Regions from separate parts of the Cellvibrio sp. BR genome, predicted to be linked through region 2. Evidence: predicted binding sites of a transcription regulator. Region 2 holds the regulator's gene; each other region holds the start of a gene.
The links. The regulator LexA, encoded in region 2, represses DNA repair genes until DNA is damaged. The targets are predictions, from matches to a motif close to ACTGTNTNTANANACAGT.
Positions count from the first base shown of each region.

Region 1: a site for LexA is predicted at 1,120-1,137, ahead of O59_RS16705 (ParD-like family protein). Genes of this name have one in related genera too.
Region 3: a site for LexA is predicted at 1,083-1,100, ahead of dinB (DNA polymerase IV). Genes of this name have one in related genera too.
Region 4: a site for LexA is predicted at 1,329-1,346, ahead of O59_RS02105 (PA0069 family radical SAM protein). Genes of this name have one in related genera too.

Region 1 covers NZ_JH668204.1:186,902-189,110, reverse strand. Annotated here, with positions in the region: gene O59_RS16710 (XdhC family protein) at 1-812, opposite strand, end outside; gene O59_RS16705 (ParD-like family protein) at 1,241-1,465, shown strand; gene map (type I methionyl aminopeptidase) at 1,458-2,209, shown strand, end outside.
Region 2 covers NZ_JH668201.1:350,350-352,558, forward strand. Annotated here, with positions in the region: gene O59_RS06720 (hypothetical protein) at 1-80, shown strand, start outside; gene O59_RS06725 (hypothetical protein) at 183-449, shown strand; gene O59_RS06730 (cell division inhibitor SulA) at 497-904, opposite strand; gene lexA (transcriptional repressor LexA) at 897-1,499, opposite strand; gene O59_RS06740 (DUF2845 domain-containing protein) at 1,585-1,941, opposite strand; gene O59_RS06745 (SDR family oxidoreductase) at 2,001-2,209, opposite strand, start outside.
Region 3 covers NZ_JH668202.1:468,178-470,386, reverse strand. Annotated here, with positions in the region: gene dinB (DNA polymerase IV) at 1-1,044, opposite strand, end outside; gene O59_RS12335 (alpha-N-arabinofuranosidase) at 1,278-2,209, shown strand, end outside.
Region 4 covers NZ_JH668200.1:505,089-507,297, forward strand. Annotated here, with positions in the region: gene O59_RS02100 (lipoprotein) at 1-1,187, opposite strand, end outside; gene O59_RS02105 (PA0069 family radical SAM protein) at 1,362-2,209, shown strand, end outside.

The DNA.
Region 1 (2,209 bases), on a different contig from region 2:
CCGATGTAAGGATTGGCGAGCGTTCGCGCTTGCAAAGCCGCGACGGCAGCTGCATCCAAACGCAAATTGTGGTGGGCGATAATAATGCCATCCACGCTGTGCAATAATTCATCATCCAATTCGGCAACGGTTGTGTTCAACGCGCTAATTTGCGGCGGAAAATTTTCGCGTTTGTGGGGATTTAAGCGTTGATCCACCAGTGTGATGCGCCAACCTAAAATCAGCGCGAGCTGGCACAGGGGAATTAAATCCACGCCACTGCCCAGAACTAATAAATGGGGTAGCGGATTAATTAAGGTCGTGAGGATTTGTTTGCCGTTATCCGTGTCATCGGCGCGCTTCAAACTGCCATGCTGACGCTGGCTAAACGCACGCGAGCATGGTGTGAAGCTGGCAAAAGCATCCTCTATTTGCAACTCAAAACGACAGGCGTGCTGTTGCTGCAAACAGGAAAAAATTTCCGGCAGGCGCAAAAAATCATTGGTGGAATTACAGGGGTGCAACACAATTTCAGCTGCGCCACCGCAGCCTATGCCCAAGCGCCAGGCGATATTACTATCGTCGCTCGCGTCGTACACCACACGGCGGGATTTCCCCAACGCGATAACCTTACGCGCTTGCAACAACAAATCGGATTCAATGCAGCCACCACTCAGCATACCCAATTGATGGCCCGCATCACTCAGCAACATTAGCGCGCCAGTTTTGCGATACACCGAACCGCGCGTTTGAATAACCGCGCCCAGCACCCAGTTGGCGCTATCTTTGAGTGGCAGCCAGGAGGCGAGTAAATGATAAAACTGATTAGACATAGACAGGCATCCGCGTTATTACATTTATCATCGGAATTTCAGGCACTGCACTAACAAACCGTTCGATAATCCCACCTGAATGCCCATAAGGAAAGCAGGATTAACAAAACTAAACTGACTGATTTGCTTTAGCGAGCGTTGCGTTATTAAAACGACACGTTTAATCCCGATTAAAAATTTAGTTCGTCGCACGGCCAATTCGCGATCACCGTGACAACCAAACATGACAATCAACACCACAGATAAATGGAATTTAGTATTTATCAAATAGCCGATGATAAGTTTGCTCGATCCAAGCGGATTATTGCCTGATCCTGCAAACAGAACCTTAAACCACTAGCCCCCACCCTTACTCGGGCGACCAGGCCGCTTGATTTCCCCCTGCAACGAATATACGATGCATATACGTTTCATATATTGAGGTATTTATGGGCATTGTCAAAATTAGCGATGAACTGCATGAGGAGATCCGTAAAGCGAGCTCAGCAATGGTGCGCTCTATCAATTCACAAGCGGAATTTTGGATAAAAATTGGCATGCTGGCTGAAACCAACCCCACTCTTACCTACAGCGAGATTTTGCGCGAACAATTACAACTTGCCGCCGTTGAAATAAATCAACCCATTCCCCTAGGCAAAAGAAATCATGGATAAGGTTTTTTTAAAAAACAGCGCTGAATTAAATGTGATGCGTGAATCAGGGCGGTTACTTGCCTCTGTTTTCGCCTACCTTGATCCGCTGGTAAAAGCTGGTATATCGACCATGGAAATTAATGATGTGGTAGAGCGTTTTATTACCAACGAACTCAATGCCCGTCCGGCAAGTAAGGGGCAATATGATTTTCCTTATTCATTAAACACCTCCGTTAACGATGTTGTCTGTCACGGAATGCCTTCTGCAACTCAATTTTTAAAAAGCGGCGATATTATTAATGTCGACATTACGCTGGAAAAAAATGGATTTATTGCTGATTCCAGCAAAATGTATATGATCGGCGAGGTGTCGCCGCTGGCAAAAAAATTAGTAGATAAAACCTACGAGGCCATGTGGCAAGGAATCCGCGCGGTAAAACCTGGTGCAACCCTCGGCGATATTGGTTTTGCAATTCAACAATTTGCCAGCGCTAATGGTTATTCAGTCGTGCGTGAATATTGCGGTCACGGTATAGGGCGCGCCATGCACGAAGGCCCACAAATACTCCACTATGGAAAACCGAATTCTGGTTTGGTATTGCGCGAGGGAATGACTTTTACTATTGAGCCAATGATCAACCAGGGCGAAGCAAAAGTGAAATTAAAACGCGACGGCTGGACCGTTGTCACACGCGATAAAAAATTGTCTGCGCAATGGGAACATACTATTGCTGTCACAGCAGATGGCTATGAAGTATTAACCTT
Region 2 (2,209 bases):
CTGCTAACACCCATGCTGGCCACAGGCTTAAAAGTTCTGCCGGTTGCTTGTTATTGCAGGCAATCCCTCGCGTGGGTTGATATTTTTCAAGTACAACGCCTGATAAATGGCTGGTAAATAGGCTTCCATAACATTGGGTGTTAGAATGCGCGCCCTTTTCTTGCGTCAATAACGGGAACCCTATGTCTTCCTTTTATGAAATTGTTGAGCTGACGAATGGCGATGTTGCCTTGCAACGCGCAGATAGCGAGACTAATGAGCCCTTGGTAACAATTCGTTTTTCGCAGGAATCTCTGGCATTTCTGGGAGAGGAAAAGTTCATGGTCGCCAAAGCGATGATTGAAGCGGGAATGGATGTAGCAGGGGAAATTGCAGATCAGCAGGCAGAAGCCCAATTGGATGATAATTTTAGTGAATTATCCGAGCTGGAAAAAATGATGCTGCATTGATTAAGCGAGGTTGTTATCGTCCTTGATCTCCATTATTCAACTTGAATTTATCTAACACGTAGCAGCAACCCCTGACATTGACCTTTTGCTGCTGCCGTCTCCAGCTGTGACAGCTCCTTATCACTTAATTTCCCAGGACTGGATATAACCGTGTGGCTGTTGCCAGCAGACAGTGCCTCCCAGGTTATCCACAACAGAGCCTGTGGATCTTGCGCATGAATAACGCGGATAAAGCGAGTATTTACGCCGTAGGATTCAAGCAAATCCCTACTGATATTGTGCGGTGCGATCCAGGTAATCCAGCGGTCACTGGCGCTATTGCTTAAAAATGCAATCATGGGCAATAGCAGGGCGAGCTGTTCTGGCGAGTCGCTGGTTAATACCAGCTCGGTGACACCGCTGGCAGTTTTCTGGTTGGGGGTATGTTGGGGTATAACACGAGCGATATTAGTCACGGCGAATTACTCCTACGCTTAAACCTTCAATACTGAATTCCTGGTCGCGGGTATCAACCAGAATGACATCGAAATCGGGGTTCTCTGGCCATAACTCAACTTGTGCGCGGTTACCTGCACGCTTGAATCGTTTTACTGTGACTTCTTCACCAATACGGGCGACAACGATTTGGCCATTGCGTGCCTGATCAGTTTTATGTACTGCGAGTAAGTCACCATCAAGAATGCCGGCATCTTTCATGCTCATGCCATGCACTCGCAGAAAGAAGTCAGCGCTGGGCGAAAAGAAGCTGGTGGGAATGTTGCAGTAATCTTCAATATGTTCTTGTGCAAGGATCGGGTTGCCTGCAGCAACTCGTCCGATAATAGGAATGCCCGCTTGCAATTCAGGTAATTTAATACCGCGCGATGCGCCGGGGATAATTTCGATTGCCCCTTTGCGAGCAAGCGCTTTGATATGTTCTTCGGCAGCATTTGCTGACTTAAAACCTAAGATACGTGCGATTTCGGCGCGGGTAGGTGGATAACCGGTTTCATCCGCATAACTGCGGATCAATTGCAGTACCTGTTCCTGTCGGGGCGTTAAGTCAAACATAGTGCACTCCTGGGTCTGTTTATCTGTACAGTGTCTGTGATTATATACAGTAAATCAGCTTGTGCAATAGTTTTTCAAACTGCTGTTATTTCACCCTGTTGCCATAGCGAATGTTGCGCAATTCGCCCTGAGTAAAATACAGATGGGTCATAAATTTGCCTTTGCCTGGGTTGTAGGTCCAGATCTCGACTTCCGTGCAGGTTTGAATGGCGACATTGTTTTGAATGTTGTTGTTGCCGTTTTGAACACCTTGTGGAGTGGTGATTGCGGCGGAGGGCTCGCAGTAGCTATCGGTCATCAGTGGCTCACCACACAGTTCGATAATATCCGCTTTTGTATCGCCCGCACTGGCGAGTTGACCATTGCAGCGAAGGGAATCGGCATTCGCGGTGGTTGCTAGTAAAGCGGTGCATAAAATGAATGGAGCGGTATATTTGGCCATCGTTTTTCCCCCGTTATAGATATTGTTAATTTAATTCTCATGACTGAATCGAAAATGAATTAACCGCCTATTTTGAGCAGAAGTTTATCCAGCAAACGATTAGGCAGAATTCGCTTCATTACACCAACGAGGTAAGTGGGGAAGGTGACGTAATAACGTGCTTGTGGACGAGGTGACTCGAGGGCATGTTTAAGCCGTTTAATAACAGCCGCTGGTTCCAGGGTGAAGGGGGTGTTGGTTTCTGCTTTGCCCAGGCGATTGATTGCCT
Region 3 (2,209 bases), on a different contig from region 2:
CAATTGCACAAAATGATTGTGCTCGCGTAAATCAATAAACCTCACTCCCACGCCCAGCAAGCGTACCGGTTGTTCTTTACGGTGATAGGCTTCGCTGCACAATGCGATAAATTCATCGGGTTGAATGCCGGTTGCGCTGCGTTCAATGGTGGTGGTGCTGAAATCAGAGAATTTTATTTTTACGAACAGTTTTATGATTTTGTAATCATCATCCACCCGACGTAAACGTATTGCCAGTTGTTGGCTGAGTGCTGGTAGTTCATGCAAGCACTGCGGTAGGTTTTGTAAATCTTTTGCGAAAGTATTTTCTACGCTGAGTGATTTGCGGCGTCGGTCTACCGTTAATTCCCGCTCATCTATCCCGCGGCTTAATTTGTAAAGGCGGGAACCCATTTGACCAAAGCGCTGCGACAATTCAAACACCGACAGTTTTTGTAAGTCGGCGCAGGTAAAAATACTGAGTTCTGCTAATTTACTTGCCATGGCTTTGCCCACGCCAAAAATCTTTTTCACTGGCAGTTGCGCCACAAAGCTATCTACTTGTGCAGGAGTAATCACAAACTGGCCGTTGGGTTTGTTCCAATCGCTGGCGATTTTGGCGAGAAATTTATTGGGCGCTATGCCCGCCGAAACCGTGATGCCAATTTCCCGTTGAATGCGCGCGCGAATTTCCTGGGCGATACGGGTTGCACTACCCTGGTGGTGCTTGCAGTCGCTGACATCCAGAAACGCTTCGTCCAGCGAGAGTGGCTCGATTAAATCGGTGTAGTCGTAAAAAATGTTGCGCATTTGCTGCGAAGCTTCGCGATAAGCATCCATACGGTGCGGCAGGATCAATAAATCTGGACAGAGACGCATCGCGGTACTGGAGGGCATGGCGGAGTGCACACCAAAGCGGCGCGCCTCGTAATTGCAGGTGGAGATAACCCCGCGCCGATCGCTGCTACCGCCCACGGCAATCGGGCGACGGGCCAAGCTTGGGTCATCGCGCATTTCTATCGCGGCAAAAAAACAATCGGCATCGCAGTGAATGATTTTGCGCATGGTGAAAAGGCAACAGTAGAGGCATAGTTAATAAGATGGCTGTATTTAAATACAGTATTTGGTGCCTGTCATCTATTTTCACTTATGAATCTATTTTCATTGAAATGCGATGTCGTAAATTTAGGTTAACTTGTATGACAATAAGACCTTTTTGCCTTTATGCTCGCTACTAACCGATGTTCAACAGACGGCGGCGTTAGATAGATAACAACAAATAGGAGACATCTATGAGAATGATAAAACCATTGGTAATGGCCCTCGGGTTGGGCATGAGCATTGCTGCTCTGGCCGACACCCAAGTCAAAATCGATACCACCAAAACCGGTCCGGTCATCAATAAAAACATCTACAGTCAATTCGCCGAGCATTTGGGTCGGGGGATTTATGAAGGCCTGTGGGTTGGTCCCGAATCTACCATTCCCAACACCAAGGGTTGGCGCAATGACGTGGTTGGTGCCTTAAAAGAATTGCAGGTGCCGCTGATCCGCTGGCCTGGCGGGTGTTTTGCCGATGAATATCATTGGCGTGAAGGTATTGGCCCGCGTGGCGAACGCCCGGCACGTGTTAATACCAACTGGGGCGGCGTGATAGAAGATAACGCAGTAGGCACGCATGAGTTCTTCGATCTGGTTGAAATGCTTGGCGCGGAAGCTTACGTAAACGGCAACCTGGGAACCGGCACCCCGCAGGAGATGGCAGAGTGGCTGGAGTACATGACCTCGGACAGTAAATCCACGCTTGCTGAGCTGCGCCGCAAAAACGGCCGTGATAAACCCTTCCGTGTGCATTATTTTGCGATTGGCAACGAGGCATGGGGTTGTGGCGGCAATATGACCCCCGAGTTCTACACCCATCTTTACAAGCAATACGCCAGCTTCCTCAAAACACCAAAGGACAATACGCCTGTTTTAATTGCGAGCGGCGGCCACACTGAAGACACCAGCTGGGCGGATCACCTGACTGCCAACGTGAAACCCAATTGGGCATTGCGTATGGATGCGGTGAGTTTCCACTACTACACCTTGCCGACTGGCGATTGGGTGAAAAAAGGTGCTGCGACGGGTTTCCCCGAAAGTGAATGGATGTCCACTATGGTGAACACCCTGAAGATGGATCAATTCATTATCAACAACAAAAAAGTGATGGACAAAAACGACCCGGAGAA
Region 4 (2,209 bases), on a different contig from region 2:
GTGTAGAGGGTGAAATCGAGGCGGGAATTATCTGCCGCACCAGCTGCAGTGATGATATTGCCGTGAGCAACCAGCAAGCGGTTTTTGGTGGGGTGATTATTCACTGCAACGGGAGGCGTGCGCGCCACAAACCAGTTATTGCCGATTGCTTCACCATTGGTTTGACCGGCTTGGGTATCGCCCGCAAAAAAGTAGAGCGGCATGCCGTTCAGTGCCCACTGCATTTCGCCGCTGGCGCGCTGCACCAAACTGTAGGGTGCGGTGGCAACGGCACCGGCGTGAGCCATTAACGCTGGCCAATTGGTGAGGCAGGTACCGGAACAATTGCTGACACCAGCGGTGTCATTATCGAAGGTATAGAGCGTAAACCCGTTGCGCTCGGCGGTGCTGGTTTGTTCAACGCCGTCAACCGGCACTGCCAATTTCACACTGCCCGCTGCCGCAAGATGACTACCGAGGGTGGCGTTGGCAACAATCCGGGTAGGCATTGGCCGTGCAAGCAACCAGTTGGGGATGGCTTTGCCAGTGGTTTCACCCGCATTGGTATCACCAATAAAAAAGTACAAGGGTTGGCCTTGGTAGGCCCACTGCAATGCCGGGCCCGCGGTGCCCATGCTGCGCTCAATAATCGAATAGGGTGCGCTGGCTTGATCGCCCGGGTTGGCTAACAGTGGCGGCCAATTGGCCAGGCAAGTACCGCTGCAGTTGGACACGCCGGCGGTGTCATTGGCAAAGGTGTAGAGGCTAAAACCAGTGCGATTTTGTAGCTGCGCGACAAAACTGGTGTTGCCGGAATCCTCGGGCATGCCCACCAACACCTCACCGCTTGCGACAAAATAATCGCCATCGGCACTATTGAGCTGGCTATCGATTAATACCACGGGCGGTACCAATGCCGGTGCCACCGAGCTGGATGACGCTGAACTGGATACTACCGAGCTTGAAGCCGGCGCACTGGATGCAGGTTCGCTGGATAAAGGCGTACTGCTGGGCGCGACCGAACTGGCCGGTGTACTACTGGGTGCGATGGAACTGGCGACCACACTGGAGTAGGCCGTGCTGCCGGGCGTGGATGAATAGCCACCACCTCCACCGCTACCGCCTCCGCCACCACAGGCGCTGAGTAGGGCAGTGCAGGAAAGCGCGATTAACAAGGCGCGATAAGATGTGCGAGTAAGCGGGTTCATGGTAATTCCTCCTGGGATTTGGTTGTCGGAGGAACTTACGGGCAATGCTTGAAAAGGTTGCAGGGGAAATCATTTTTGTTAAATCAAAGGCGACTAACGAATCGCCAAGGCTTGCCAAAGCGCCAATTCGCGCTCAAGATTACTGTTTATTTATACAGTATTTGAGGTGCGGCCATGACCAACGATTATCCGGAGTTTAGCGACCCCGCCCCCTGGATCGAAAAACCCTTGCAGGCGATTAAAGGGCGGGGCGCGGTGAGCAATATGGCGGGGCGCTTTGAAACCCAACTGATTGAAACCGTCGATGACGGCTGGGCCGCTTACAGCGACGATACCGATATCAACCCCGCGCTCAACACCAGTGTCACAGCCGAACTCGCCAAGACGATTCTCAGCCGCAACCAGTCGCCGGATTTGCCGTTTAGTGTGTCGCTTAACCCCTATCGCGGCTGCGAACACGGTTGTGTCTACTGTTTTGCGCGCCCCACCCACGCCTATTTAGGGCTGTCGCCGGGGCTGGATTTTGAGACCCGGCTCTACGCCAAAACCAACGCGCCGGAATTGCTGCGCCGCGAACTCGCCCATCACCAGTATCAGGCCAGCCCGATTGCGCTGGGCATTAATACCGATGCATATCAGCCGGTGGAACGGGCGTTGCGCATCACCCGCCAGTGTCTGGAGGTATTAGATGAATGCCGGCATCCGGTGGGGATAATCACCAAATCAGCACTGATTGAGCGGGATCTGGATTTGCTCAAACCTATGGCCGACAACAACCTGATTGCCGCCGCGGTCACCATCACTACGCTTGATCACCACATTGCGCGCACCCTTGAACCGCGCGCCGCATCGCCCACACGGCGTTTACAAACCATTGAAAAACTGGCGCAGGCGGGCATTCCGGTACTGGTGAGTGTGGCGCCGGTGATTCCGTTTATCACTGAACAGGAGCTGGAAAAGGTGATGCAAGCGGCAGCCAGTGCGGGCGCAACCGCCGCTGGCTACACCGTGCTACGCCTACC